3 regions of the Janthinobacterium sp. KBS0711 genome follow, and region 3 is predicted to be linked to each of the others. Evidence: predicted binding sites of a transcription regulator. Region 3 holds the regulator's gene; each other region holds the start of a gene.
What was found. The regulator sigma-54, encoded in region 3, starts transcription at its own class of promoters, with help from an activator protein. The targets are predictions, from matches to a motif close to TGGCANGNAANCTGCTTT.
Positions count from the first base shown of each region.

Region 1: VM94_RS14535 (urease accessory protein UreD) is a predicted target of sigma-54. The motif match lies at 4,058-4,075, and genes of this name have one in related genera.
Region 2: VM94_RS02190 (EDSAP-1 family PEP-CTERM protein) is a predicted target of sigma-54. The motif match lies at 4,121-4,138, and genes of this name have one in related genera.

Region 1 covers NZ_LBCO01000024.1:426,839-437,084, forward strand. Annotated here, with positions in the region: gene VM94_RS14525 (sensor histidine kinase) at 1-1,589, shown strand, start outside; gene VM94_RS14530 (two-component system response regulator) at 1,764-3,968, shown strand; gene VM94_RS14535 (urease accessory protein UreD) at 4,106-4,972, shown strand; gene VM94_RS14540 (urease subunit gamma) at 4,998-5,300, shown strand; gene VM94_RS14545 (urease subunit beta) at 5,324-5,653, shown strand; gene ureC (urease subunit alpha) at 5,655-7,355, shown strand; gene ureE (urease accessory protein UreE) at 7,369-7,893, shown strand; gene VM94_RS14560 (urease accessory protein UreF) at 7,893-8,573, shown strand; gene ureG (urease accessory protein UreG) at 8,596-9,234, shown strand; gene VM94_RS14570 (HupE/UreJ family protein) at 9,246-9,791, shown strand; gene VM94_RS14575 (1-acyl-sn-glycerol-3-phosphate acyltransferase) at 9,788-10,246, opposite strand, start outside.
Region 2 covers NZ_LBCO01000004.1:353,574-363,819, reverse strand. Annotated here, with positions in the region: gene VM94_RS27625 (TIGR04255 family protein) at 1-414, shown strand, start outside; gene VM94_RS28030 (hypothetical protein) at 411-1,127, shown strand; gene VM94_RS28025 (hypothetical protein) at 1,124-1,561, shown strand; gene VM94_RS02210 (dodecin) at 1,906-2,112, shown strand; gene VM94_RS02205 (hypothetical protein) at 2,136-2,447, opposite strand; gene VM94_RS02200 (hypothetical protein) at 2,607-2,981, shown strand; gene VM94_RS02195 (SDR family oxidoreductase) at 3,004-4,002, shown strand; gene VM94_RS02190 (EDSAP-1 family PEP-CTERM protein) at 4,226-5,218, shown strand; gene VM94_RS02185 (tetratricopeptide repeat protein) at 5,284-6,363, opposite strand; gene VM94_RS02180 (type II secretion system F family protein) at 6,375-7,313, opposite strand; gene VM94_RS02175 (type II secretion system F family protein) at 7,327-8,304, opposite strand; gene VM94_RS02170 (CpaF family protein) at 8,316-9,662, opposite strand; gene VM94_RS02165 (AAA family ATPase) at 9,713-10,246, opposite strand, start outside.
Region 3 covers NZ_LBCO01000002.1:90,063-100,308, reverse strand. Annotated here, with positions in the region: gene rapZ (RNase adapter RapZ) at 1-552, shown strand, start outside; gene VM94_RS00500 (enoyl-CoA hydratase/isomerase family protein) at 553-1,638, opposite strand; gene hpf (ribosome hibernation-promoting factor, HPF/YfiA family) at 1,774-2,136, opposite strand; gene VM94_RS00490 (RNA polymerase factor sigma-54) at 2,206-3,684, opposite strand; gene lptB (LPS export ABC transporter ATP-binding protein) at 3,689-4,444, opposite strand; gene lptA (lipopolysaccharide transport periplasmic protein LptA) at 4,444-5,025, opposite strand; gene lptC (LPS export ABC transporter periplasmic protein LptC) at 5,051-5,662, opposite strand; gene VM94_RS00470 (KdsC family phosphatase) at 5,705-6,238, opposite strand; gene VM94_RS00465 (KpsF/GutQ family sugar-phosphate isomerase) at 6,238-7,248, opposite strand; gene VM94_RS00460 (monovalent cation:proton antiporter family protein) at 7,357-9,336, shown strand; gene VM94_RS00455 (GGDEF domain-containing protein) at 9,337-10,246, opposite strand, start outside.

The sequences.
Region 1 (10,246 bases), on a different contig from region 3:
CGATCGGCCAGTATGCGGCCGGCATTCAGGCGGGGCAGGGCGAAGCGTTCGGCACGCCGCCGAAAGCGTGGTTCCTGGGCGAGCTGCGCACCTTGTACCGCTCCATCCGCGACATGGTGGCGCTGCTCGACAGTCGCTATCGCGCCTTGCAGCGCAGCGAGGAACGCGTGCAGATGGCCACCGGCGCGGCCAGCATCGGCATCTGGGACTGGAACGTGCGCAGCGGCGCCTTGCAATGGGACGAGCAGATGTACGCGCAGTTCAAGGCCGATGCCGACAACGGCACGGCGCCGGCGGCGATCTGGCGCGCGGCGCTGATGCCCGACGACGTGCCGGCCGCCAAGGAAGCCTTGCGCGCCGCGCTGGGCGCCGGCCAGGCGTTTACGCACGAGTACCGCATCCTGTGGCCCGATGGCGCCATCCGCTACATCAAGGTCGATGCCGTGATCTTCCGCGACGGGCAAGGCCTGCCCATGCGCCTGGTGGGCTCGAACTATGACATCACGGCGCACCGCGAGGCCGAACTGGAACTGCTGCGCCACCGCCATCATTTGGAAGAACTGGTGGCCGAGCGCACGAGCGCCCTGTCGGTGGCCGTCAGCCAGGCGCAGGCGGCGAACCGCGCCAAGAGCACCTTCCTGGCGAACATGAGCCATGAACTGCGCACGCCCTTGAATTCCGTGATCGGCTTTTCGCGCCTGATGGCCGCCTCGCCCAATATGCACGACGATGAAAAGCGCAACCTGGCCATCATCCACCGTTCCGGCAATCATTTGCTCACCCTGATCAATGAAATCCTCGAACTGTCGAAGGGCGAGGCGGGGCGCCTGCAGGCGCAGACGGCCGTAGTGGCGCTGGCGCCCCTGCTGCAGGAAGTGATGGACATGCTGGGCATGCGCGCCGAGCAGCAGGGGCTGGCCCTGCGCCTCGATTGCGCGGGCCTGCCGGCGGCCGTGCTGCTCGACGCGATGCGCTTGCGCCAGGTGCTGCTGAACCTGATGTCGAACGCCGTCAAGTTCGCTGGCGGCGGCGAAGTCACCTTGCGCGTGCGCGGCGAGCTGCGCGATGACGCCACCTGGCGTTTGTCGTTCGCCGTCAGCGATACGGGCATCGGCATCGCCCAGGAAGACCAGCAGCGCATCTTCGAGCCCTTTGTGCAGGCCGACAGCGCGGGACCGAAGGATGGCACGGGCCTGGGCCTGGCCATCTCGCGCGAATTCGTGCAGCTGATGAAAGGCGAGCTGACGGTGGAATCGACGCCGGGGCAGGGCGCCACCTTCCGTTTCAGCATACCCGCGCAGGCGGCCGAAGCGCCCGTGCCGGTACCCGTGCCGCAGCCCGTGGCGCCGGCGCCCGAGGTGTTGCCGGCACTGCGCGCGCAAGACTTGCTGCTGCTGGCCGGGGAAGAACGCGCCGCCTTGCTGGTGGCGCTGCGCGAATTGAACCTGGCGAGGGTGGCACAGCTGCTGGCGGCCTTGCCCGCGGCGGCTGCGCCCTTGCTGGCGCCGCTGCAGGCCATGCTCGACCAGCATCAGTACCGCCAGTTATGCGACTTGCTGGAGAATGAGGGGGCGCTGGCGCACGTTTGAAAGTGTGGGCTGACAACATCGGATTCGCTGAAAAGAAGGACTAAGTAGCGCCGATGGATGGTGCTAAATTGCAATAAAGATTATGATGATAGTACGTAGTTCATCGCAAAGAAATGTCTTGTCCAGCGCGGCAACCGATCGCCGCGCCTCATCCAAAGCTGAGAGAACTGCTACATGCACCGCGATTTTTCGGAAGTGAACTCGAAGGGCGAAGTACTGATCGTTGAAGATACGCCGGCTTCGCTGAAGCTGTTGAGCGATTTGCTGGGCGGCGCCGGCTATGCCGTGCGCCAGGCGCCGAACGGTGAACTGGCCCTGTGGACGGCCCAGGCGCGCCCGCCCGAGCTGATCCTGCTCGACGTGCGCATGCCCGGCCTCGACGGCTTTGAAGTGTGCCGCCGCCTGAAGGAGATACCGTCCCTGCGCCAGGTGCCGGTGATCTTCCTGTCGGCCCAATACGATACGGACGACAAGGTGCGCGGCTTTGCGCTGGGTGCCGTCGATTTCATCGCCAAGCCCTTCCAGGCCGAGGAAATTCTGGCCCGTACCGACGCCCACGTGCGCCTGGCGCGGGCGCAGCTGCAGCTGGCGCAGGAACGCGCCAACCTGGAACGGAGGGTGGCCGAACGCACGGCCGAACTGGAGCAGGTGGCCAGCACCCTGGCGCGCGAAGTGCAGATCCGCCGCGCCAATGAAGAATTGCTGCGCCTGTCGGGCCAGGTCTTCGAAGCGACCCAGGACGCCATCCTGATCACGGATGCGGCCGGCGTCATCGTCACGGCCAATCCCGCTTTTACACGCATCACCGGCTACGCGGCGCCGGAAGTGGTGGGCACGGACATCCTGCGCCTGCATGCGGAACACACGGGCGAAGCGGTGCTGCAGGCCATGCGTCAGGGCTTGCGCAGCAGCGGCTGCTGGTCGGGCGAGGTGCAGACGCGGCGCAAGAGCGGCGACACCTATCCCTGCCTGCTCAGCGCCTCCACCGTGCACGGGCCCGATGGCGCCGTCGTCAACTATATCGGTGTCTTCCTCGACATCAGCGAACGCAAGGCCGAGCAGCACCTGATCGATTTCCTCTCCTACCACGACGCGCTGACGGGCTTGCCGAACCGCGTGCTGCTGCGCGAGCGCTTCGAACAGACGCGCGCGAACGCTCTGCGCGACGGCCAGCAGGTGGTGCTGATGTGCCTCGACCTGGACCGCTTCAAGAACATTAACGATTCGCACGGCCAGGCCGTGGGCGACAAGGCGCTGCAGGTGGTGGCGCGTTTCCTGTCCGGCTGCGTGCAGGAGGGCGACACGGTGGTGCGCCAGGGCGGCGACGAATTCCAGATTCTGCTGCAGGACGATGCCCTGCTGGGGCGTACCCTGGGGCTGGCGCAAACCATCCTGGCCGGCTTGCGCGAGGAACTCAGCGTCGACGGCGAACGCCTGGCGCTGACGACCAGCATCGGCATCGCCATGTGCCCGGCCGATGGCGACAGCCTCGACGACGTGCTGCGCCATGCCGACACGGCCCTGGTGCGCGCCAAGGAAATGGGGCGCGACCATTACGCCTTCTTCACGGAGCGCATGGGCAGCGATATCCGCGCCCGCCTGGCGATGCAGCAGCAGCTGCGCGGCGCCATCTGCCGCGATGAATTCGAAGTGCACTACCAGCCGCAGATGTGCTTGCGCACGGGCGCCTTGCTGGGCGCGGAAGCCCTGCTGCGCTGGGATAATCCGGTGCTGGGCAAGGTGCCTCCCGGCCTGTTCATCGCGCTGGCCGAGGAATACGGCTTGATCACGGCCATCGGCGAATGGGTGCTCGAAAGCGTGTGCGCGCAAATCCGCGCCTGGCACGATGCGGGCCTGGGCAGCATCAAGGTGGCCGTCAACCTGTCCGGAAAACAGTTCGCGCAGGATCGCACGGTGCCGTTCGTCGAGGCGGCCTTGCGCAAATACGGCATCGCGCCCGCCTGCCTGGGCATCGAGATCACGGAAAGCACGGTGATGGGGGACCCGGATAAGGCCGTGGCGGCCCTGACGCGCCTGAAGGATATCGGCGTGGGCATTTCGCTCGACGACTTCGGCACCGGCTATTCCAGCCTCGGCTACCTGAAACGTTTTCCCATCGACGTGCTGAAGATCGACAAATCCTTCGTCGACGACGTCACCACCAGCAGCAGCGACGCGGCCATCGCCCGTTCCGTCATCTCGCTGGCGCACAACCTCGACATGCGCGTCATCGCCGAAGGCGTGGAAACGCGCGCACAGGTCGACTTCCTGACGGAACACGGCTGCGATGAAATGCAGGGCTATTTTTTCAGCCGCCCCCTGGCCGCGGACGCCTTCACGGCCTTGCTGCGTGAACGGCGCACCCTGGCCGTAGCGTAAGAGGTAAGCACTGCGGTGCGGCCGATGCACCATGCCGGTGCGTCCGCTGCAGCGCGGTGCGCGATTCTCACTTTTCCTTCCCCTGACGCTGGCACATATCCTGCTTAGGTAATCGCTTATTTACGCGATTGCCCCGCATGCCAGACAGTCCCCATCCAGCCACGCCTTTACCAGCCAGCGCCCACGGCGCCTGGCAGGCGCACCTGCGCCTGGGCTTTGCGCTGCACGATGGCGTCAGCCGCCTCGTCGAGCGCACGCACAGCGGCCCCCTGCGCGTGCAAAAGCCCCTGTACCCGGAAGGCGACGCCGTCTGCCACGCCATCATCATCCATCCGCCCGGCGGCGTCGTGGGCGGCGACCAGCTGGCCGTCGACGCCACGGTGGGCGAGGGCGCGCACGCCTTGCTCACGTCGCCGGGCGCCGCCAAGTGGTACCGCGCCAACGGCCACGTCTCGGGCCAGCACATCGTGCTGCGCGCCGGTAGCGGCGCGGCCATCGAGTGGCTGCCGCAGGAAAGCATTTTCTTCGACCAGGCGTGCGTGCGCCTGCGCCACGAAGTGGAACTGGCGCCGGACGCCAGCTACATCGGCTGCGACATCGTCTGCCTGGGCCGCAGCGCCTCGGGCGAAGTTTTCAACACGGGCAGCATCAGCCAGCAGGTGCAGATCCGCCGCGGCGGCAAGCTGCTGTGGTGGGAGCAGGGCGTGCTAGCGGCCGGCGGCGCACTGATGGCCAGCCCGCTGGGATTGGGGGGCCACACCGTGTGCGCCACCCTGATCGCCGTCGGCACACAAGTTACGCCTGCCGTGCTGGCTGCCGTGCGCGAGATCGGCGTGCCGGCCGGCGCCGCGTTTGGCGCCACGCACATGAAATCGCTGGTGGTGGTGCGCCTGCTGTGCGGCGACAGCGAGGCGGCGCGCCGCATCATGCTGACCGCCTGGCAGCTGCTGCGCCCCGCCATGCTGGGGCGCGACGCCGTCGTGCCCCGCATCTGGAACACTTAATCAGGAAAGAAGCGCAAGGAAAACCATGGACCTGACTCCCCGAGAAAAAGACAAGCTGCTCATTTTTACGGCCGCGCTGCTGGCCGAACGGCGCCTGGCGCGCGGTTTGAAATTGAATTATCCGGAAGCGGTGGCCCTGATCAGCGCCGCCATCATGGAAGGCGCGCGTGATGGAAAGTCGGTGGCGCAGCTGATGTCGGACGGTACCAAGATCCTCTCGCGCGCCGACGTCATGGACGGCATCGCCGAGATGATCCCCGACATCCAGGTGGAAGCGACCTTCCCCGATGGCAGCAAGCTGGTGACCGTGCACCACCCGATACCGTAGTTTTTTTTGAGAAGGAGTCCGTCATGACCCCAGGCGAATACCAATTGGAAGAAGGCGAAATCAGCTTGAATGCCGGGCGCGCCACGGCCACCGTGGTGGTGGCCAACCGGGGCGACCGGCCGATCCAGGTCGGCTCGCACTTCCACTTTTTTGAAGTCAACCCGGCATTGGCGTTCGAGCGCTGGCGCGCCTACGGCATGCGCCTGAACATCACGGCCGGCACCGCCGTGCGCTTCGAACCGGGCCAGCAGCGCACCGTGGAACTGGTGGCGCTGGCGGGCGAGCGCAAGGTGTACGGCTTCAATGGCGAAGTGATGGGCGAACTGCAAGACACTCCACCGGGAAAGGATTGAGATGGCCAGTATTCCCCGCAGCGCGTATGCCGAAATGTTCGGCCCCACCAAGGGCGACCGTATCCGCCTGGCCGACACGGAATTGTTCATCGAGATCGAGCATGACTATGCGATCTACGGCGAAGAGGTGAAATTCGGCGGCGGCAAGGTGATCCGCGACGGCATGGGCCAGTCGCAGCGCTGCGCGGCCGAGGTGATGGATACCGTCATCACGAATGCCGTCATCCTCGACCACTGGGGCATCGTGAAGGCCGATATCGGCTTGAAAAATGGCCTGATCTTCGGCATCGGCAAGGCGGGCAACCCCGACATCCAGCCCGGCGTGACCTTGCCCATCGGCGGCGCCACCGAGATCATCGCCGGCGAAGGCATGATCGTCACGGCCGGCGGCGTCGACACGCATATCCACTTCATTTGCCCGCAGCAGATCGAGGAAGCCTTGATGAGCGGCGTGACCACCATGCTGGGCGGCGGCACGGGACCTGCCGTCGGTACGGCCGCCACCACCTGCACGCCGGGGCCGTGGCATTTGCACGCGATGCTGGCGGCGGCCGATGCCTTCCCCATGAACCTGGGCTTCATGGGCAAAGGCAATGTGAGTTTGCCGCTGCCGCTGGAAGAACAGGTGCGCGCGGGCGCCATCGGCCTGAAACTGCACGAAGACTGGGGCAGCACGCCGGCCGCCATCGACAATTGCCTGTCCGTTGCGGACCGTATGGATATCCAGGTGGCGCTGCACAGCGATACCCTCAACGAGGGCGGCTTCCTCGAGCACACGCTGGCCGCCTTCAAGGACCGCACCATCCACACGTTCCACACGGAAGGGGCGGGCGGCGGCCATGCGCCCGACATCATCGCCGCCGTGGGGCAATCCAACGTGCTGCCCTCGTCGACCAACCCGACGCGCCCATTTACCGTCAACACGCTCGACGAGCACCTGGACATGCTGATGGTGTGCCACCACCTGGACCCGGCCATTGCCGAAGACGTGGCCTTTGCCGAGTCGCGCATCCGCCGCGAAACCATCGCCGCTGAAGACATCCTGCACGATATCGGCGCCATCTCGATGATGTCGTCCGACTCACAAGCGATGGGCCGCGTGGGCGAAGTGATCATGCGCACCTGGCAGACGGCGCACAAGATGAAGGTGCAGCGGGGCGCGCTGGCGCCCGACACTGCCCGCAGCGACAACTTCCGCGCCAAGCGCTACATCGCCAAGTACACGATCAACCCGGCCATCACGCACGGGATTTCGCACGTGGTGGGCTCCATCGAGGCGGGCAAGATCGCCGATATCGTGTTGTGGAAACCGGCCTTTTTCGGCGTCAAGCCGTCGATGATTTTAAAAGGCGGCATGATCGCGGCCGCGCAGATGGGCGACCCGAACGCGTCGATCCCCACGCCGCAGCCCGTGCACTACCGCATGATGTTCGGCGCCTTTGGCGGCGGCCTGAAAAAGTCGTTTACGTTTGTCTCGCAGGCGGCCTACGACCTCGATATCGGGCACCAGCTGAAACTGAGCAAATCCGTCATCGCCGTGAAGAATATGCGCGGCTTGCGCAAGCACGACATGATCCACAACAGCGCCACGCCGCACATGGAGGTGGACCCGGAAACCTACGCCGTGCGCGCCGACGGCCAGCTGCTCGTGTGCGAGGCGGCCGCCGTGCTGCCGATGGCGCAGCGCTATTTTCTATTTTAAGCAGGAGACAAGCATGCTGACTTTGCATACCAAATTAGGTCCCGACGATGAGCGGGCACCCACCGCGCAACTGGTTCTGCCCTACGACCAGCGCGAAAAATGCCGGCTGCGCGCCGTGCTGTCGAATGGCGACGACGTGGCCGTGTTCACCGTGCGCGGCACGGTGCTGCGCGACGGCGAGCGCATGACGGGACCGGAAGGGCAGGTGGTGCAGATCGTCGCCGCGCGCGAACCGACCTATCTGGTGCGGTGCGCCGATGCCCATACCTTGCTGCGCTGCGCTTTTCACCTGGGCAACCGCCACACGCAGGCGCAGGTGGGCGATGGTTTTCTGCGCATCCGCAAGGACGTCGTGCTGAAGGAGATGCTCGAAGGATTGCAGGCGACGGTGACGGAAGAAAGCGCGCCGTTCGAGCCGGAGGCGGGCGCGTATGGCGGCGGCCATGGTCATCACGACGGCCACGGCCAGCACTTGCTGGCGCCCGTGCCGCTGCGGCAGAAGATTCACCGTCCCGGCGATGTGCCAGGCGTTGCGTGATGCAGGCCGCGGCCCTGCTGCATTTGCTGCAGTTCGCCAGCCCGGCCTTGCCGATCGGCGCCTACAGCTATTCGCAGGGGCTGGAAGCGGCGCTCGAATCTGGCCTGGTGCACGACGCGGCCACGGCGCGCGCGTGGATCGCCGAGCATCTGGCGCAGGTGGTGGCGCGCTGGGAAGCGCCCCTGTGCTGGCGGCTGATGCAGGCGTTTGAAGCGCAGGATTTGCGCGCCGTGCAGCGCTGGAGCGAGCGTTTCATCGCGTCGCGCGACACGGCGGAATTTCGTGCCGAGACCATCCAGATGGGCTATTCCTTGACCAAATTGCTGGCCGAGTTGGGCGTGGCCGACGGCGTGCTGATCGACATGCTGCAGGGACAGGCGGAAGTGGCCCTGCCGACGGCCTATGCCTGCGCCGTGGCGGCGCTGGCCATTCCCCGCGAAGAGGCGCTGCTGGCCATGCTGTTCGCCTGGGCGGAAAACCAGGTGCTGGTGTGTGTGAAATCCGTGCCGCTGGGACAGGTGGCGGGCCAGCGTTTGCTGCTGTCGTTGCGGCCCGATCTGGAAGCGGCGGCGCTGACGGCGCAAAATTTACAAGACGACGAGATGGGCAACTGGGCGCCCGGCCTGTCGCTGCTGTCGATGCGCCACGAAGTGCAGTACAGCCGCCTGTACCGTTCCTGAACCATTTTATGAGAGAGTAAACATGACTTCGATCACCTCCAATCCGCTGCGCGTGGGCATCGGCGGGCCCGTCGGCTCGGGCAAGACGGCCCTGTGCGAAATGCTGTGCAAGGGCATGCGCGAGCGCTACGACATGGCCGTCATCACGAATGACATCTATACGAAGGAAGACATGGAAATCCTGCTGCGCGCGGACGCCTTGCCGGCCGAGCGCCTGATGGGCGTGGAAACGGGCGGCTGCCCGCACACGGCCATCCGCGAAGACGCATCGATCAATCTGGAAGCGATCGCGCGCATGCAGGCAGATTTTCCCAACCTTGATTTGATCCTCGTCGAATCGGGCGGAGACAATCTGGCCGCCACTTTCAGTCCGGAATTGTCGGACCTGACGATTTACGTGATCGACGTGGCCGGCGGCGAAAAAATCCCGCGCAAGGGCGGGCCCGGCATCACCCGTTCCGATTTGCTGATCATCAACAAGACGGACCTGGCGCCGTACGTGGGCGCCAACCTGGACATCATGGCGCAGGATGCCAAGCGCATGCGCGGCGAGCGCCCCTTCGTATTTACCAACTTGCGCAGCGGCGATGGCGTGCAGGTGGTCATCGATTTTATCCGCGAGCAAGGTTTGCTCGATCAACCAGGCAAGGAGCTGCAATGACTGCAAGACTGATGAGAAAAACAGCCGCCGTGGCGGCCCTGTGCCTGCTGGCCATGCCCGCCATGGCCCACCCCGGCCACGGCGAAAGCGTGGGCTTCCTGGCCGGTTTCGCCCATCCGTTCACGGGCATCGACCATTTGCTGGCCATGCTGGGCGTGGGCATCTGGGGCGGCCAGCAGCGCCGCGGCCTGGCGCAGCCCACCACGTTTCTCGGCATGATGCTGCTCGGCGCCCTGGCCGGCATGGCGGGCTTGACGATGCCCGGGCTGGAAACGGGCATCGCCGCCACGGTGGCGCTCGTAGGGCTGGCCATCGCACTGGCGCTGGCCTTGCCGAACTGGCTCGGCATGGGATTGGTGGGTCTGTTCGCCTTGGCGCATGGCAATGCCCACGGCCAGGAATTGCCGGCAGCCTCGGCCGCCTGCGGCTTCATGCTGGCCTCGGCTGTCCTGCTGGGTGCGGGGCGTTTCACCGGCCAGGTGCTGGCCGAGCGCATGCTGCGTGTGGCCGGCGTGGCCTTGACGGCCGCCGGCGTGGTGTTGATGGGAGTTGCTTAGGCGCCGGGACGGCGTTCCGACAGCACGATGGGCGCCGCTTTTTCAGGATGCAAGCCCTGGTGGCCCGCATACACGGCGGCAATCGCCGCCATGTCGGCGTCCTTGTCGCCCGTCAAATACAAATGGTCGACGACACCCAGCACCTTGTTCGGGTAGTCGATGTAGACCAGCAGCAAGGGCACCTTGGCTGCGACGGCCAGGTGATAAAAGCCGCTTTTCCAGTTCGGGCGGTAGCTGCGCGTCGCTTCCGGCGTGATGGCCAGCCAGTACCAGTCGGCGGCCAGCATGCGTTCGGCCTGGCGCTGTATCGTGCCGCTGGTGGTGCTGCGGTCGACGGGTTCGCCGCCCAGGTAGCGCAGCACCTTGCCCATCGGACCGCGGAACAGCGAATCCTTGGCCAGCCAGCGGAAGGGCAGCGACAATGCCCATTTGCCGAACAGGCCGACGATGAAATC
Region 2 (10,246 bases), on a different contig from region 3:
GACATGCAGTTAGGTCCCATTCAACCGACAGAATTTGAGTTGTCGTATATCAATCATCTTGTGAAGGGTGAAGGATGGAACAAACTCGAAGATTTTACAAAAATTTTTAAGGATTTTCGTCTGCTTCCAGATGACAATCGTTTCTTGAGTATTCCAAGCGGAATTTCCTTCAATGCAACATATCCCTTGCCAAACGAGCAAGGAACGCTTAATGTGAAGGTGACACAAGGAAAACGCTCCATCGATAGTGTTGATATTTATTCTTTTGATCTCTCTGTACGAGGCATAACATCGGATTTGAGCGAATCAGGCATTCGAGCTTGGTTCGATCTAGCACACGAATGGATTGTCCGTGGTTTTACCGACTTAACAACATCGGAAATTCAGTACAGTACTTGGGGACGAAAAAAATGACACATGCCGCTACTGCTGACTACCTGAGCCCGCGAATGGGTTTTTTTTCCCACGACTATAGTACTGACGCTACGACTAATTTGGATGTTAAGCCAGCCGCAACAGCTGCGGTCAAATCGACGGCTATCGTAAATATTGCTAGACTCTGTGCTCAAGGATCCATGGCACTTACTCGTCTCGTCGCCCCTAGTATTGCGACTCAGCCTTCGGCTCGAACTTATCAGCTTGTGTTTCAACACGCCTTCTTTGATTCATTCCCTAGCGCGTTTGCTGAGTTAGACGCGATACGGGCGGATGACACCGAAATTCAAGGGTTGATAAGCAATTTCACTGCAGCTTCGAATTTGCCTTACAAGGCGAGATTGGCAGCGAGGTTGTCCGAATTGGTAGATGCTTACAAAGATGATTTCGAGGGGCGAGTCTTCTCAACAGATTCTCTTAAAAGTCTCATAGAGTTCTTGGAATCTTCTCCGCAACTAAAGTATCCAACTCTTACAGTTACACCTAGCGGATGCTTATACGCAAGTTGGAAGCAGGGTCGGGACCATATCTTCAGTGTTCAGTTTCTTGAAACCTACGAAGCTCGTTTTGTCGTATTGCGTCCGAACCCAAGGCATGCTGGCAGAGTTCTTCAGTTATCCGGTAAAACAACTACTGACGGCATTCTTGAAGCTGTACGTACCTATTCTGTATCGGACTGGGCCTTTGCGTGAGTGACGGTCCCGTTCCGGACAGTGATTATATCGTTCGACTCTGCAAAGGCACGCAAGTCGCTGAAGGGGAGCCGCAAGCGACAGCTTTTATGCTGCGCGGTGGAGAGTCGGCACTCTCTGTAAACTGGTTAGAGAAATTAGCACTTCCCACACGTGATGAAGAGATTGCAGAGGTGCAGCGGCTATTCTCTACTTTTACCATTCGTGCCACTCACCGGCTTGCTGTGCTGAATGTAGGTGAGGGGCGTGCAGCCGTCGCAACCGGTACGGCTGACCAACGAGATATCCCGATTCTCCATGCCCCGATTGAAGCGCCCCCAGACCCATCACACAGCGAAATCTACAACCTTCCACTCACAGAAGACGATATGACTGCCGCAGAAAAATTAGCATCGGTTGTGTGTGAGATATATCCAGCAAAAGCCGGCCAATGAGGCATTAACCTGCCAACGCATTGTCAACGGTGCTGTCATGTAGTGATCGATATTGTGATGTCAAAAACCACTAAGGTATTGAGTCGTTAGATGTTATAAAGCAGAGTTAGGACAAGAAAGGTATTTTCAATCACCAAATGGCCAGTTCTAAACCGGCAGTTGGCACCAGAATTCTCTAGAAAATCAAAGGGTTACCCACCTCGGCTGGTAGCTTTTTTTCTTTTCCCGCTTGCACGACGCATTGCTGCACCGCGCAATGACTGTCAGCGCATTTAAGCGCACTATAGACACTTGCTGGCGAAGAACAAACTCCGATGTCTGGCTTGCCTACCTGGGGAAATATCATGTCCGCACACACTTACAAGCTGATCGAACTGGTGGGAACTTCGACCGAGAGCAGCGATCAGGCGATACGCGATGCCATTGCCAAGGCGGCGCTGACGGTCAAGCACATGGACTGGTATGAAGTGACCGAGTCGCGCGGGCATATCGTCGATGGCAAGGTGGCGCACTTCCAGGTCACGCTCAAGGTCGGCTTCCGGCTCGAATAAAGGGATCGAGCAAGGCGGCGCGCTCAGCGCCGCCCAGGTACTTCCCGGCTCTCCAGCCACTCCCGGCCGCCGCTGTCCAGCGCGGTCTCGATGACCTTTTCCGGCAAGCTGTAGACGGTCGCCCAGCTGGCGCGGCCGTCCTGCGTGTTGGCGGGAAAGCTGTGCGTCTCGATCGGCCAGTGGTATTTGCGTTTCAGCGCTTTCACGATGGCGGCCAGCGAGACGCGGCCTTGCAGCGGTTCGGCGCCGGACTGGTCGCGGTTCGACAGCAGCACGGCCAGGACCTGGCCGCGGCCCGTGCGTGCGCCGGGGAAAGTGGGGGGTTTGTTTGCCATGGCCTATTTTACCGGGCAACTATCGGCGAGAGGCAGTGTGCCGCACCTTTGATCTGGCGCAAACGCCGTAGCGGCTTTGCGGCCACGATGGGCGTTCCGCCAGGCTGCCGGCGCCCCTCCGGCAGCCTGGGCTTGATACAAGGGGCAAAGGAGGACATCATGCACAGCCTGAACATCCACGCCATGCAATGGCAGCCCGTTGCCGATATTTCCGCCGTTAATCCGCTGCTACCTGAGGACCTCGCCTGCTTTCGCGAACTGCGCGACGTGCTGCAGCGTTATGGCGCGCTCGACCGCTTCGGCATTTCCCTGATCCACCGCCATTTCGACATTGCCGATGACGAGGAATTGATGGAGTACACGGATGCGGAAGCACGCACCCTGACGGTAAAGCCTGTCAAGAAAAGCGACATCGACTGGCAGCACACGACGATTACCAACTGGAAACTGACAGAAGACGAGGAAGTGGCACGCATCGGCTGCGGCTGTGCGCGCAATTCCGGTGGCCACCTGGGCTATCACCGCGGTACTTGAACCCTCCCTGAAAGGTCCTGCCATGGATGATCCCAAACTCAGCAAGTCGCGCCGCAGCTTTGTCGAAGGCATGGCCGGCGGCGCGCTGGCCGCCTTGGCCGTGCCCGCGGCCGCACAACCGGCGGAGGCACCGGTGCCCGCCGGACCCAGGCCGCTGGCGCCCGGCTATCCGCGTCCGCCGTTTCCCGTCCAGCAGCAGACGTGGCCGGGCCTGGCCAGCCGCATGCAGCCCCGGCCCGACCATGGCGAAACCAGTTACAAGGGATCGGGGCGCCTGATGGGGCGCAAGGCCTTGATCACGGGCGGCGATTCCGGCATCGGACGGGCGGCGGCCATCGCCTTTGCGCGCGAAGGCGCCGACGTGGCCATCAACTACCTGCCGGCCGAAGAGCCCGATGCGCAGGAAGTGCTGCAGCTGATCCGCGCGGCAGGACGCAAGGCCGTCGCCATCCCTGGCGACATCAAAAGCGAGGCGTTTTGCCAGCGCCTGGTCAGCGAAGCGGCCCGCCAGCTGGGTGGCCTGGACATTCTGGTCAACAATGCGGGACGACAATTCTCGTGCGACTCCATCCTCGACATCAGCACGGCGCAGTTTGACGAAACCTTCAAGACGAATGTCTATGCCATGTTCTGGATCACGAAAGCGGCCGTGCCCCTGCTGCCAGCCGGCGCCAGCATCATCAATACCGCCTCCGTGAATGCTTACGATCCCGGCGAGAACATCATCGATTACGCCGCCACCAAGGGCGCGATCATGATTTTTACCAAGGGGCTGGCCAAGCAGCTGGCGAAACAGAATATCCGCGTCAATGCCGTCGCGCCCGGCCCCTTCTGGACCGCCTTGCAAGTGACGGGCGGGCAATCACCGGACAAGATTCCCACGTTCGGCCAGGATACGCCCATGGGACGTCCGGGGCAGCCAGCGGAACTGGCGGCCGTGTATGTATTGCTGGCCTCGCCGGAATCGAGTTACGCCACGGGCCAGGTGTATGGCGCCGTCGGCGGACGCGGCGGGCCCTAGCGCGCCGTGACGTCGGCGCCACCGCCACGCGCCAGGCGGCGTCGGCCTTTCTTACACTTTGCTTCCGTCGGCTCAGTCCGTTTTACGCAAGCCCTTGATTCAATATGCTTTTTTTGTATGGCACGCAAGCTGCTTATCACTGTCTACGAGATGAATCCAGGCAAGCCATTCTGGATTTTTTATCCCCCGGATTTTCCGAGACTGACTACGATAAGAGGCTGCGATGAACGTCGATCACACACGAAGCAAGACCCTGGGTTGGCTGGGTGCACTGGCGGCGGCAAGCTTGCTTGCCAGCGGCCAGGCACAGGCCGGCGCGTACGGCCTGGCCGTCAACGAATTGAACTCTTTCCGCATCACCACCAGCGCCGGTGCGCTGTCGCTGGCCGGCGCCAACCGCAATGCCAGCGACAGCGCCTTCTTCGAGGGCGGCGTGGCCGTCAATCCGCGCGCCGTCAATACGGGCCCGGCCGCCAACGCCGACGTGCTGCAAGTATGTTCGGGCGGCGGCTGCGGCGGCTTGCCGCAAAATAACTACGCACCCAGCCCCAGTTCCACCCTGGAGTTCGCACGCGGCGACGCGCATGCCTTTGGCAATATGCTCACGGCCGCCGGCTCCACCGTGCGCGCCGTTGCGGAAGCACAGCGCGACACGGTCGGCGCCGCCACGGCCACGGCAGGCGATACGCTCACCGGCTCCGTCAACCTGACCCTGTCGAGCGCCGGCTTCATCACCTTCAACTTCATGGGACGGCGCGACCTGCGCACCAGCGTGACGACGATGGGTGACAAGTCGAGCGTGTCGATCATGGATATCTTCAATATCTCGTGCAATACTTCCAGTCCCGTGGGCTGCCTGTCGAACGCGAATGCCGATGGCGTGATCTTCCAGTTCGCGCCCGATGGCGACGCCAACAATGGCAGCGACGTCAATGGCAACCATACGGTCGGCAGCCTCGATCCCTTCAGCCTGAACATGACGGCCGGCACCAACGACCCGGCCACCGGGCGCGCCTTCACGAATGGCTTTGCGATGTTTTCGCTGACGTCGAATTTCGCCCTGCCCGCCGGCAGCTACACCTTGAACTTTTCCAAGTCCACGCGCACCGACATCGTCGTCATTGAACCCTTGCAAGTACCGGAGCCGGGCACCCTGTTCCTGCTGGGCACGGGATTGGCAGCCCTGGCTTTTACGCGTCGCCGGCAGCCGAAATAATCCGCAGCATGAAAAACACGCGGCGCCCGCAAAGGCGCCGCTTTTTTTATGCCGGCAGAGATGTGTTAGCCGAGCCGCGCCAGCGCCCGGCGCGCCAGTTGCAATTGCTGCAGATAATAGCGGTGCAGCATGGCGGGGTCGCTCAGGTCGCGCCCCAGTACCAGGCGCAGCTCGCTGGCAGGGCAGTCGGCAGCCTGGATCTGCACCTGGGTACGCATCTGTGCGCCAAGCTGGCGGGCCAGCTGACGCGCCGCCTGCTCCTGCGCGGGCCGGTATTCGACGCGCGTGCGCGCCACCTGGAAGCTGGTTTCATTGGCCAGGCGCACCACCTGCACGGGCGCACCGGCCAAGCTGCGCGCCAGCGCGGCGGCCAGGCCGGGCACGCCGTTGCCATTCACAATTTCCAGGCGCGGATGCGGCGCGCCGGCTGCCGATGCAGGCGCCACAGACACCGACGCGGCAGCGGGCACGCTGCGCACGACGGCCGACGGCACGCGTCGCAGGCGGGCCATGCCATCGCTCTGCGTGATCTCCACGCGCGCCATGGCGGGCGCATCCGGCACCGGCGCGGGCACTGACACAACCTTCGGCGACGTCTCGCCGCGCAACAAGGCCATGTCGCGCCGCACATCGTGTTCCTGCAAGCTGGTCGCCTGGCGCCGCATGACGGCCGCGCGCGCGTGCTGTCCCAGCCGTTCCAGCACCTGCGCCAGGTGCCGCCAGGCCAGCGCATTGAGCGGGTCGAGCAGGCAGGCCTGTTCCAGCGCAGTCAACGCTTGCGCATCGCGTCCGCTTAAATAATAGGCATGACCGAGATTGCTGAACAGATAGGCCTGCCGCGGCTGCGGCGTGCCCGCCTCCTGCGTCAAGGCCAGCCAATGGGCGATCGCCGCGCCATGTTCGCCCCGCTGCGCATGCAGCACGGCCAGGCCGTTGCGCGCATTCATGTGGAGCGGCGCCGCGCGCAAGGCTTGCTCATACGCAGCTTGCGCGGCGGGCAGGTCGCCCGCGTCAAAATGCTGGCGCCCCGCGGCATAGGCCGCATCGGCATCGGCAAAGGGCGGCGCGTGCGCCGTGTGGCTGGCGCAGGCGCCCAGGCCCAGACAGGCGCAGGCGGCGGCCAGGCGGGATATCGTCAAGCGCATGGTGACTCCTTTCAGCGGCTGGCCATGGCCGGCACCAGCACGCGATAGACTTCGATCACGGCCGGCCCCATGAGCACCAGCATCAGGGTGGGAAAGACGCAAAAGATCAGCGGGAACAGCAGTTTCAGGGCGATCTTCGCTGCCGCCTCCTCGGCCAGCAGGCTGCGCTTGCCGCGCAGGTTTTCCGAATGCACGCGCAGCGAATCGCCCATGCTCGTGCCGAAGCGTTCCGATTGAATCAGCATGGCGACCAAGGTGTCGACGTCTTCCACGCCGCTGCGCAGGGCCAGGTTACGCAGCGCCTTTTCCTTGGAAAAGCCGGCGCGCATTTCCATCAACACCAGCTGCAATTCCTGCGCCAGCACCATGCTCTTGATATGGATTTCGCCCGACACCTTCACCAGCGCACGCTCCAGGCTCAGGCCCGCTTCCACGCACACGGTCAGCAAGTCGAGTGCGTCGGGGATGTTTTCAAAGATGTCGCGCTGGCGCCGCTTGGCCGTGCTGGCCAGCACCAGGTTCGGCAGGTAATAGCCGATGGTGGCGCTGACGCACAGCAGCAACAGCAGCACGCTGCGCAGCTGCGCCGCCATGGCGCTGGCCGCATACAATCCCAGCACGGTGGGAAACAGCAGGGCCAGCACGCTTTTTGCCGCAAAATATAAAGCCGGCGCGCTGGCCTGGCGCCAGCCCGCGTTCATGAAGCGCGTGCGCAGCGGCGAGCGCTCCCACCCTTCTTCCGGCAGCGACAGCTTGCTGAACGGCTGCGCCACGCGCGCCACGCGCTCCACCCAGCCGTTTTCCACCACCGCCTCGCTGGCGGCCGGCGCCGTGGCGCCAAACAGGCGCTGGCGCAGGGTACCGGGAAAGAAGATCACCCACGCCAAGAGAGCCAGCGCCACCACCACGGCAAAGACAATCACGAGAAACAGCAGTTGTGCACCGCTCATACCGCCCCCTGTTTTAGATGCGGATGCGGATCACGTTGCGCATCCAGACCACGCCCAGCGCCACCATGCCGGCCGCGTACCACAGCAGTTTGATGCCGCTGGGATCGGTCCACAGCAGGCGGATGTATTGCGGGTTGACCAGCGCCATGACGCCGATCATCACCACCGGCATCAGCCCCAGCACCCAGGCCGACATGCGCCCCTCGGCCGACAGCACGCGCACCTGCCCCAATAGCTTTAGCCGGGCGCGGATGATGCGGGCGATGCTGACCAGCACCTCGGCCAGGTTGCCGCCCGATTCACGCTGCACCAACACGGCGATGACGAGGTAGCGCAAGTCCGTCAGCGGAATGCGCGCGGCCAGGTTTTGCAGCGCCTCGTTCATCGGCACGCCGTAATTGATCTCTTCATGCGCCATCTTGAATTCGCCGCTGATCGGCTCATTGAGTTCATCGCCCACCATCTGCAGCACGTTCGAAAACGAGTGCCCGGCGCGCAGTGCGCGGGCCAGGAAATCGGCCGCTTCCGGCAGTTGCGCCTCGATCTTTTTCAGCCGCGCCGCACGCGCGCGCAGCACGCACAAGCACGGTGCGCTCACGGCGCAAGCCAGCAGCAGCACAGCGCCGGGCAAGGGCATGGAGCATGCCGCCAACAGCAGCAAGGCCGCCAGCAGCAAGGCGCCGGTGCCGCCCAGGAATTGCGCCACCGACCAGGACAAGCCCGATTGCAGCAGCAAACGATCGAGCCGCGCCGCCTGCGGCGCGCGCCGCAGCAAGCGCTCCAGGCCGGGCGAACGCGCATAGCGGCGCTGCTTGAGGATGGAGACCCGTTCGCCGCCCCCCTCGCCGCGCGCCGCCATCAGCCGCAGGCGCCGGTTGATGCGCCGCGCCGCGCTGCCGTGCGTGCCCGACCACCACAGCCAGGCGCCCTCCACCATCAGGATGCAGGCGGCGAACAGCAGCACGGCAAAGCCGTAGAAGACCAGGTCCATGATCCCTCTCCTTATTCATAAATTCGGTCGGGATCGAACACGCTGTCGGGCACGGGCGCGCCGAACATGCGCAAACGCTCCGTAAAGCGGGGTCGCACGCCCGTGGCGCAGAAGTGGCCCTGCACCTTGCCGTCGGCATCGACGCCCGTCTGCTCGAAGCGGAAGATTTCATGCATGGCGATGATGTCGCCTTCCATGCCCGTCACTTCCTGCAGGCTGACCAGCTTGCGCGCGCCGTCCGTCAGGCGCGACACTTGCATCACCACCGTCACGGCCGAACAGATCTGCTGGCGCGTGGCGCGCGGCGTCAGGTTCACATTGGCCATGCCGACCATGTTTTCCAGCCGCGCCAGCGCGTCGCGCGCCGTGTTCGAGTGGATGGTCGCCAGCGAACCTTCATGGCCCGTGTTCATCGCCTGCAGCATGTCGAGCGCCTCGGCGCCGCGCACCTCGCCCAGGATGATGCGGTCGGGCCGCATGCGCAGCGCATTGCGCACCAGCGCGCGCTGGCTCACCTCGCCCTTGCCCTCGATATTCGGCGGGCGCGTTTCCAGGCGCACCACGTGCGGCTGGCGCAGCGCCAGTTCGGCCGCATCCTCGATGGTGACGATGCGCTCGCTGCCGGGAATGAAGCCGGACAGCACGTTGAGCAGGGTCGTCTTGCCACTGCCCGTGCCGCCCGAGATCAGGATGTTGACCTTGGCCTGGCCCAGCGCCTGCAGCACCTGCACCATGGGCGGCGTCAGGCTTTTGTAGTCGAGCAGGTTGGCGATGGTGAGCGGCTGCACGGCAAAGCGCCGGATCGACAGGATCGGTCCGTCGACGGCCAGCGGCGGAATGATGGCATTCACGCGCGAACCGTCGGGCAGGCGCGCGTCGACCATCGGGCTCGATTCATCGACCCGCCGTCCCACGCGCGAGACGATCTTTTCGATGATCTTCATCAGGTGCGCATTGTCGTGGAACGTCACGTCCGTCAGCTGCAGCCGCCCGCCCCTCTCGACATACACCTTGTCGCAGGTATTGACGAGGATGTCGGACACGCTGGCATCGGCCAGCAAGGGTTCGAGCGGACCGAATCCCAGCATCTCGTGCTGGATGTCGAGCACCAGGCTATGCCGTTCGTGCTGGTTCAGCACGATGCGCTCTTCCTCGATCACGCGCTGCACCAGCAGAGCCAGCTCGTGCTTGAACTGCTCGGCCGTCAGGCGTTTCAGGCGTTCCAGATCGATACGGTCGAGTATCGTCTGGTGCATGGTTTTTTTCAGTTCCTGGTAGGCGTGCAGCGCCAGCGCGCCTTGTCCGTTCGTGGCGGGGCGCACCGTTTCATTCGCCGCCAGGCGTTCGCGTAAAGTCATCTCGGCTCCCATGATGGCCCCCGGCGGGAGCCTTGACATCTATTCCTGTCCTAGGCTTCGCTGCGGCTGAACAGGCGGTCGAACAGGCCGCGACTTTCCGTCACGCGGCGCGCCGTCACCAGTTCCACCAGTTCGGCCAGGCTGCGCGCCACGGCGCTGGTGCGCGACAGCTGCAGCAGCGGAATGCCCTGATTGACGGAATCGGTGGCGGCGATGTAATCGTTGGGCACCGTGTGCACCACTTCCGCACCCAGCGCCTGCTCCAGGTCCGCCAGGCGCAGGCGCCCGCCCTTTTCATAGCGGTTGACGATCAGGCGCAAGCGCTCGCCCGGATAGCCGAGCGAGCGGAAAATGTCGAGCAGGCGGCGCCCGTCGCGGATGTCGGGCAAGGCCAGCTGCAGCACCGGATAGATGGCGTCGGCGTTGTCGAGCGCGCGCAGCGACAGCGCATCGATCTGGCGTCCCACGTCGAGCACGATATAGTCGTAGTGCTGGCGCGCCACGGCCAGGATGCGGTCCATGTGCTCGGGCTGCATGTCGACCTTGTGCGACGGGTCGTCGGCCGCCGCCAGCACGCCGAAGTT
Region 3 (10,246 bases):
CCGCTGTCGCATGAATTGCGCCCGAACCAGAATCCGGCCAGCCGCCGCACCCTGATCGAGTGCATTTCGGAAGAGCGCGAACGCCTGTCGGCCATCGAACAGCTGGGCCACGTGATCGACACGTCGGAACTGAGCGCCAACAAATTGCGCGCCTGGATCAAGGATATGATCGCCTCCGAACGCGCGCCACTGACCCTGTTCTTCGAATCGTTCGCCTTCAAGCTGGGCGTGCCGCTGGATGCCGATTTCGTCTTCGACGTGCGGGCCTTGCCCAATCCTTATTATGACCTGGCGCTGCGCCCGCTCGACGGCCGCGACGCGCCCGTGATCGCCTTTCTCGACGCGCAGCCAAGCGCACTGGAACTACTGGCCGACATCCGCACCTTCATCGAGAAATGGTTACCGTCATTCAAGTCCGACAACCGCAGCTACCTGACGGTGGCGCTCGGTTGCACGGGCGGCCAGCACCGCTCCGTGTACATGGCGGAACGGCTGGCGCAATACTTCGGCCCGAATGAACGGGTCGTGCTGCGCCACCGCGAGCGTAGCTAGTTAATTCAAGTGGCGCAGCGGATGCGCTTGGGCCGGCCAGACGGGCGCAAAGAAGCGCGCCACCATGGCCGCGTCGACCTCGTCCAGGGTTGATGGATTCCAGCGCGGCGCATTGTCCTTGTCGACCACCAGCGCGCGCACGCCCTCGAGCACTTCGCCATGCTCGAAATTGTGGCGCACCACCGTGCGCTCCAGACGCAGGCAATCGGCCACGCCCAGGTGAGCCCCCCGCTGCAGCAACTCCAGGGTTACCGACATCATCAAGGGCGAACGCAGGCGCATGGCCGCCAAAGCCTTGGCGGCGAACGCGCTGTCGTCCTGCGCCAGCGAGGCCATGATGGCCGCCACGGAGCCGGCGCCGAAATGGCGGTCCAGCGCCGCGCGCGCCGCCGCCAGCGAGGAAACGCCTGCCTGTGCCTGAAACGGCGCCGCCAGGGCCTTGATGGCCACCGGCAAGGCCTCGCCCGGCGTCGACTCGAACAGGGCCAGCAGCGCCCCCATCTGCGCCTCGGGCAGGTAGACATCGGCCAGGTCCGTGTACAGGGCGTCGGCCGCGCTGATCGTCAAGCCCGTCAAGCCCAAATACAAGCCCAGCTGGCCTGCCAGGCGGGACAGGAAATAACTGCCGCCCACGTCGGGAAACAAACCGATATTGACTTCCGGCATAGCCATGCGCGTGCGGCCCGTGACAATGCGCAGGCGGTTGCCGGGCCCTGCTTGTGCCACGCCCATGCCGCCGCCCATCACCACGCCATCCATCACGGCGATATACGGTTTCGGATAGAAATGAATCAAATGATTTAAAGCGTATTCTTCCGTAAAGAAATCTTCCAGCAAGGCGCTGCCGCCTTGCGGCGTGGCCAGGCCCGCATCGTAAAAGAAACGGATGTCGCCGCCGGCGCACAGCGCTTTTTCGCTGCTGGAACGGATCACCACTGCGTCCACCTGCGGGTCGTCGCGCCAGGCCAGCAGGGCCGCGCTCAGGGCGCGCACCATCTCCAGCGACAGGGAATTCAAGGCTTTCGGGCGGTCGAGCACGATGTGCCCCGTGCGGTTGCGGATGGAGGTCTGGACGAAGTCGCTCATGGCAGGCAGGAAAGAAGTGAAAGTGCAAACATTCTAGCCCCTGCGCGGGGAACATTGCGTTCAAAAGGTACGGGCGCAAAAAAGGGCGCAAGATGTGCGCCCTTAGTTGATCACAACTGCTGGAAGCGGGTGGCCTTAAACGGCGACGACGGCGTCTTCCTCGGAGTTGTCTGGCAGATGCTTGATCGCCTCTTTACCGTGCCCTTGCACTTTGGTTTTGTATTTCATCACTTGCCTATCGAGCTTGTCGATCAGGGCATCGATCGCGGCATACAGGTCTTGTGCCAGGCTTTCCACATAGACGGTTTTGCCACTTAAACGCAGGTTGACTTCGGCCTTTTGACGTTTTTCTTTCTCTTTGAGGTTATCCACGGTCAGAATCACGGCGATATCGATAACTTGATCGAAATGACGTTTCACGCGTTCCAGCTTCGTTTGTACGTATTCACGGATGGCTGGTGTCACTTCGAGATGATGTCCGCTGATGGTGAGATTCATACACACTCCTAAAGATGATCGGGTTCGTGCGGTCCATCCTATCCGGCCCGCAGAGGAACCGAAAAAAACTTACAAACACTTACGCAGGCTCACTGGCGGAATTTTCAACGCTTCCCGGTATTTGGCAACAGTACGTCGCGCAATCACCATGCCTTGTTCCCCCAGCATGTCCGCAATCTTACTGTCGGATAAAGGATTTTTAGGGTCTTCTGCTCCTGTCAGTTGCACGATCAATGCCCGTATCGCCGTCGATGACGCTTCGCCCCCCGCTTCGGTGGCGACGTGGCTACCAAAGAAATATTTCAACTCGAACATGCCGTGCGGGGTCAGCATGTACTTTTGAGTTGTTACCCGCGAGATAGTACTCTCGTGTAAACCCAGTGTATCAGCTATTTCACGGAGCACAAGGGGGCGCATGGCAACGGCCCCGTGCGAGAAAAAGTTCTTTTGTCTTTCTACTATCGCCTGTGCCACGCGCAGGATCGTGTCGAAACGCTGGCGCATATTCTTGATCAGCCACTTGGCTTCCTGCAACTGTGCGCCCATGGCGCCCTCGCCCTTGCCCTGCTTGAGCAGGTTGGCATACATGGCGTTGACGCGCAGGCGCGGCATCACATCGTTGTTCAAGGTGACTTGCCAGCCATTGCGCGCGCGCTTGACGACGACGTCGGGCACCACGTAATCGGACACGTCCGAGGCGAACACGGCGCCCGGATGCGGATTGCACTGGCGAATCACCGTCTGCGCTTCGCGCAAGTCTTCATCGTCGCAATCGAGGGCTTTTTTCAGCTTGTTGAAATCGCGCTGGGCAAACCAGGCCAGGTGCTTTTCCACGATGACGAGAGCCATGCGCCGCGTCACCATGGCGATGTGCGGCAAGCGCTTGATCTGCAGCGCCAGGCATTCGGACGCATTGCGCGCGCCCACGCCGGGCGGATCGAAACTTTGCAGCAGCGACAAGGCCGTGCGCATCTCGTCGGCGTCGATTTCCAGCTCTTCCGGCAGGCGCGCCAGGATGTCGTCGAGCGACTCTTCCAGGTAGCCATTGTCGTCGAGCGCGTCGATGATCAGCTCGACCAGCGCGCGGTCGCGCAATTCGAGCACCGTCACGCGCATCTGTTCCATCAGGTGTTCGCGCAGGGTGCAGTGATGGGCTTCCAGTTGCGGACGGGAATCTTCATCGTCGGGCGCCTTGCCCCGGCTCGCCTCGCTCCAGTCGCTGTCGCCGCCGTCCGCCGCGGCCGGGCTCTCGCCCGCCTCGCCGTCAAAGGTTTCCGCTTCGGCCGGCGCCGCGGGCGCTTCCTGGCCTGGCGGCTGGGGCGGCGCTTCAGCCGGCGCGGCCGTGGAACTCAAGGCGCCGTCCGACAGCAGGCGCAAGGAGCGGTCGAGCGGATCGTCGAGGCGCTCGAGCAGGGGATTGTCCGTCAGCAGTTGCTCTAGCTCCTGGTGCAATTCCAGGGTAGACAATTGCAACAGGCGTATCGATTGCTGCAACTGCGGCGTCAGTGCCAGGTGCTGCGAAGTGCGCAGCTGCAATGATTGTTTCATTGGCTTACATGCGGAAGTGTTCGCCCAGATAGACCCGGCGTACCGACTCGTTCGCGATGATGTCGTCGGGGCGTCCCGACGCCAGCACCGAGCCCTGGTTGATGATATAGGCACGGTCGCAAATACCCAGCGTCTCGCGCACATTATGATCGGTGATCAGCACGCCGATATTGCGCTCCTTCAAGAAGCGCACGATGCGCTGGATCTCGATCACGGCGATCGGATCGACGCCGGCGAACGGCTCGTCGAGCAACACGAAACGGGGATCGGTGGCCAGCGCGCGGGCGATTTCCACGCGGCGGCGCTCACCGCCCGACAGGGACAGGGCCTGGTTCTCGCGCAGCTTTTCAATCTGCAAGTCGGCCAGCAGTTTATCCAGGCGCTCCTCGATCTCGGCCTTCTTCAGGGGGCGGCCTTCGACGGTCTGGATTTCCAGCACGGCGCGGATATTGTCTTCCACCGTCAGCTTGCGGAACACGGACGCTTCCTGCGGCAGATAGGACAGGCCCATCTGCGCGCGGCGGTGGATCGGCAGGCTGGAAATGTCCACGCCGCTGATATCGATGCTGCCGCCGTCCGACGGCACCAGGCCGACGATCATGTAGAACGAGGTGGTCTTGCCGGCGCCGTTCGGGCCCAGCAAACCCACCACTTCGCCGCATTCGACTTGCAGCGAAACATCATGCACGACTTGCCGCTTGCCATAGGTTTTTTGCAGACCGCGAACGATCAGGGTGCTGCCGCAACGAGTATTGTCCATTATTTCTTTCCTGGCGCAGGCGTGGCTGGCGCTTTCTCCGCCGCCGGCGCCTTGGTCTTCGGCTGGATCACCATGCGCACGCTGCCGCCATCCGGGGTGCTGGTGCCGCTGTTGGAGTTTTCCATCGCAAATACTTCCTTGCGGCTGTCATACGAGATGAAGGCGCCATTGGCCACGTCGGTCACTTTCGTGCCTTCCAGACGCGTCAGCTTGGCCCGGGAAAACAGTTTCACCACTTCCGTCTTGTTGTCGTATTCCACGCGCTCCGCTTCGCCTTCGACCCACAGGTCGCCCGCGCCATCGCGCTTCTGGCGGAAGGTGGCCAGCTTGCCGGGATCGGCCCAGAAGGTGATGAACTGGTAGCCTTGCGGGTCTTCCGTGATCAGGGCCCGGCCCGCCTTCATGGTCAGGGTGCCTTTCACCAGCACGACGTCGCCCGTCAGGGTACGCACCTGCTTGACGTCATCGACGTGGCCGCTGCGTGCCGTGATGACGGCTTCCTTCTCGGAATCGGCCTTCTCGGCATGCGCCACGCCCATGATGGCCAGCGAAAATACGGTCAACAGCAAGATGTTCTTCATAGTATGGTTTCCTTGTTTCATTCTGTCATTTTGCCGCCGCGGCCGGGCGCGGTTTTGGCGGGAGGACCATGCGCAGCGCATTCTGCACTTCCACCTCGCCGGTGGCGTTATTGGCTTTCATGCCGATGCCATTGAGGCGCGAGGTGCCCGTCAGGATATCGACAGGCACGTCCGTTTCCATTCTTTCCTCGTCCGGAAACACCGTCAGCGCCTCCGTCTTGACCGTCAGGTTCTGCGCCTTCGGACTGGCCACGCGGTCGATCACGACCTTGCGGTGCAATTGCAACCGGGTATTGTCCTGGTCGATATGCGCCAGTTCCGCGTTCATGTTCAACGGCGGCATGCCGGGCGTGAGCTTGCGCACGAAAGGCTGGTCGATATCGGACGAATCGTCGGCCGGATAATGCGTAAGCTTGGTGCCCGATACGATATAGCTGGGCTTACCCGTCAAATCCATGCGCACCAGGCTGAAATTGGTGATGAAATAGTCAGGCTCATCCAGATGCTTGCTGGCCTTGATGTCCTGGCTGTTCTTGTTCATCACTTCGAGCAGCCAAAAGCTGCCCAGCGCGACAACAACCGCGCCCAGCAGGGTAAAAATCGTGCGCCAGCGATGGGCGCCTCCTGGCTTACGCATAGGGTTTCACTCTTTCCAATATCACTGGCGGCAAGGCGCGCCTCACTCCAGGAACGGCGCCATGACGCGCGCATAGTTGTCCTGGGCGCGCAGCAGGAATTCGCAGATCTCGCGCACGGCGCCGCGGCCGCCGCCGGCCTGCGTCACATGGTGCGCCAGGTCCTGCGCTTCCGGGCGCCCGCCCGGCACGCTGACGGCAAAACCCACGCGCTTCAGGATGGGTGCATCGATGACGTCGTCGCCGATATAGCCGCATTGCTCTTCCGTCAAGCCCGTCAGCGCCAGCAGTTCGCGAAACGGCGTCAGCTTGTCATGGCCGCCCTGGTGCACATGGGTAATGCCCAGGTCTTGCGCGCGGCGCGCCGTAATGGCCGAGCGGCGCGCGCTGATGATGGCCGTCTGCACGCCCGATTCCTGCAGCAGCTTGATGCCCAGGCCATCATACACATTAAACGTTTTCATCATCTCGCCGTCGGGGCCGAAATGCAGGCTGCCGTCGGTGAGCACGCCATCGACGTCAAAGATCATCAGTTTGACCTTGGCCGCGCGCGCCAGGTTGTCCGCTACGCTGTCCATCAGATCACCTTCGCTTGCGTCAGATCATGGATATGCAGCGCGCCCACCAGCTTGCCGTCGGCGTCGACGACCAGCATCTGGTTGATGCGGAACTGCTCCATCACGGCCACGGCATCGACGGCCAGGCGCTCGGGCGCGATGCTGCGCGGCTGCGCATGCATGACGTCGCGGATCGCCACTTGCGTGAAATCCTGCACGCGCTCGAACATGCGGCGCAAGTCGCCATCCGTAAACACGCCCACGGGGCGGTTGTCGGCATCGACGACGGCCGTCATGCCCATGCCCTTCTTCGTCATTTCTTCCAGCGCCTGCAGCAGGGAAGCCTGCACGGGTACCTTCGGCACCCGTTCGCCGCTGCGCATGACGTCATGCACGTGCGTGAGCAGGCGGCGGCCCAGGGCGCCGCCAGGATGCGAGCGGGCGAAATCTTCTTCCTTGAAGCCGCGCAAGTCGAGCAAGGCCACGGCAATCGCGTCGCCCAGGGCCAGGGTGACGGTGGTGCTGGCCGTCGGCGCCAGGTTCAGCGGACAGGCTTCTTTTTCAACGGAAATATCCAGGTGCACATCGGCCAGCTGGGCCAGGCTGGAATTCGGTTTGCCCGTCATGGAAATCAGTACGCCGCCCATGCGCTTGACGACGGGCATGATGGCCATCAGTTCGGACGACTCGCCCGAGTACGATATGGCAATAAAAGCATCGTCCGAGGTGACCATGCCCAGGTCGCCATGGGCCGCTTCGGCCGGATGCACGAACAGGGCCGGCGTGCCGGTGGAAGCGAGGGTGGCGGCAATCTTGCGCGCGATATGGCCGGACTTGCCGATGCCGGAGACGACGACTCTTCCTTTGCATTGCAGCAACAGCGCCACGGCGCGGCCCACGCTGTCGTCCGTGGCCAGGCGCGCGTGCAGCGCAACGATGGCGTCGGACTCGATCTGCAAGGTAGTGCGGGCCAGCGCGACAGCGCGCTCGGTCGTCGCTTGCATGTCAATTCGATCAAAAGCTTTCAGCATTGTTTTTTCATGGGTTACACTCATGCCCAAAGTATAAACGAATTAGGAAAGCAAAAAACTTGCCAGTCACAACAAACAACGATTTCCATTGACCGTACCGGGCAACCCATGTTTTCCTCGCTTGAACTGACCCTGATGTTACTCGGCAGCGCCGTGCTGGGCGTGGTCGCTTTCAGAATGTTGCATTTGCCGCCCATGCTGGGCTACCTGGCCGTTGGCATCGTCATCGGGCCCCATGCGCTGGGCCTGGCGGCGGAAAACGAGGCCAGCCACACCTTGGCCGAGTTCGGCGTCGTCTTCCTGATGTTTTCCATCGGGCTCGAATTCTCCCTGCCCAAGTTCCTCGCCATGCGGCGCATCGTCTTCGGCCTTGGCATGGCGCAGGTGGTCACCACCATCATCGCCACCGTCGTCTTCGGCTGGCTCGTCGGACATTACCTGTCCGCCTACATCCACCTGAGCTGGCAAGCCGCGTTCGCCCTGGGCGGCGCGCTGGCCATGTCGTCAACGGCCATCGTCTCGAAAATGCTCACTGAGCGGCTGGAACTCGAAAGCGAACACGGGCGCAAGATCATCGGCATTTTGCTGTTCCAGGACTTGGCCGTCGTGCCCCTGCTGATCCTCATTCCCGCCCTCACGCGCGATTCGGACAACTTGGCCGAAACCCTGGCCTGGGCCGGCGGCAAGGCCTTGGTGGTACTCATTTTGCTCTTGTTCATCGGCCAGAAGATGGTGCGCGGCTGGCTGACCATCGTCGCCAAGCGCCGTTCGCAAGAATTGTTCATGCTCAACCTGCTCCTGATTACCCTAGGCGCGGCGTGGATCACGGAGCGGGCCGGGCTGTCGCTGGCCCTGGGCGCTTTTGTTGCCGGGATGCTCATTTCCGAGACGGAATTCAAGCACCAGGTGGAAGAGGATATCAAGCCCTTCCGCGACGTGCTGCTGGGCCTGTTCTTCATCACCGTCGGCATGCTGCTCAATATCCGCGTCGTGTTTGAGAACTGGTGGCTGGTGCTGCTCTTGCTGTGCGGCCCCGTGCTGCTGAAATTTGCCCTGATCGCGGGCCTGGCACGGCTGTTCGGCTCCAGCAACGGCGTGGCCTTGCGCACGGGGCTGGGACTGGCCCAGGCGGGCGAGTTCGGCTTTGTGCTGCTGAACCTGGCTGGCGGCATCAAGCTGATGGACCCGTTCGTCGTGCAGGTGGTGCTGGCCTCGATGGTGCTGTCGATGCTGGTGGCGCCCTTCCTCATCGCCAAGTCCGACGCCATCGTCATGAAACTGGCGGCCAACGACTGGATGATGCAATCGTTGGCGCTGACGAAGATCGCCACGCGTACCATGGCGTCGCAGAAACACGTGCTGATCGCCGGCTTCGGTCGCAGCGGGCAAAGCCTGGCTACCCTGCTGGCGGAAGAAAAGATCGAATACCACGCGCTGGACCTGGACCCGGAACGGGTGCAGGAGGCGCAGCTGGCCGGCGCCCACGTCTCGTATGGCGACGCGGGCCGGCGCGAAAGCCTGGTGGCGGCCGGCATCTACCGGGCCAGCGCCGTCGTGATCACGTACGCCAACACGCCGTCGGCACTGAAGTTATTGCATCTGCTTAATGAAATGGCACCGACCTTGCCCGTCATCGTGCGCAGCCACGACGATACCGACCTCGACCAGTTGAAGAAGGCGGGCGCGGCCGAAGTGGTGCCGGAATTGATGGAAGGCAGCCTGATGCTCGCTTCGCACGCGCTGATCATGATGGGCGTGCCCCTGCGCCGCGTCGTGCACCGGGTGCAAGCGGCGCGCGAGGAGCGCTATGCCTCCTTGCGCGGTTATTTCCATGGCACCAGCGATGCGGGCGACGATGCCGAACTGGAACGCTTGCATACGGTCACCGTCAGCGACGGCGCGCATTGCGTGGACTTGCCCCTGAGTGCGATCGACGTGGCTGGCTGCGGCGCCTTTGTGACGGCCATCCGCCGCGGCCGCGGCCGCCTCGACGTCACGCCCGAGACGCAACTGGCCAGCGGCGACGTGGTGGTGCTGCGCGGCACGGCCGACGCCGTGGCCAAGGCCGAAACTTTACTATTGAAATAATTAACCGGGCTGCGCCTGCCAGCTGACAACCTTGTTGCGGCCATCGGCCTTGGCCTGGTACAGGGCCTGGTCGGCGTGCGCCACCAGTTGCTGCGCCACCGTCTCGATCGGCAGCAGCGCCGCGTCCGCTTCCAGGCTGGCCACGCCGATCGACACGCTGACCCACGCCTGCGCGCTGCCCGGCAAGTCGAACATGGTTCCGGCGATGCTGGCGCGGATGCGTTCGGCAACGAAGGTCGCGCTGTCGAGGTTGGCGTCGATCAGCAACACGACGAATTCCTCGCCGCCGAAACGGCCCAGTGCATCGGAGCGGCGCAATTCCGTGCGGATGCGCGTGGCCACTTCGCGCAGCACTTCATCGCCGCCCTGGTGACCATGCGTGTCATTGACCAATTTAAAATGGTCGATGTCGATATACATGCATGAGATGCAATAATTCTGGCGCCGCGCGCGCGCGATTTCTTCCAGCAGGCGGCGGTCGATATAGCGGCGGTTGTAGACCCCCGTCAGGGAATCGGTCAAACCGATGTATTTGAGCATTTCATTGCTGATCACGTTTTCCAGGCAAATGGCGATGATGGAGGCCATGTGCTTGATGAAATCCGTGCCCAGCGCGGGCGTAAAACGCGTCACGTCGCTGCTGGCCAGGTTCAGGCTGCCAATCAGGCGCTTGTTGCGCAGCAAGGGCACCAGCGCCACGCTGCGCAGCGCGTCGATCTGCGGAAAACGGGGGCCATGCACGGCCGCATCGAAGGCACCGAGCAGCGGCATCGGCGGCAAGGCCGCCTCGCCCTCGGCCACGGGCTTTGGTGCGGCAAAACCCAGCTCCGCCACGGTGTGCACGAACAGCAACTGGGGGAAGGCGCTGAAATCGACGCCCAGCTTTTCCATCACCAGCACGATATCGTCA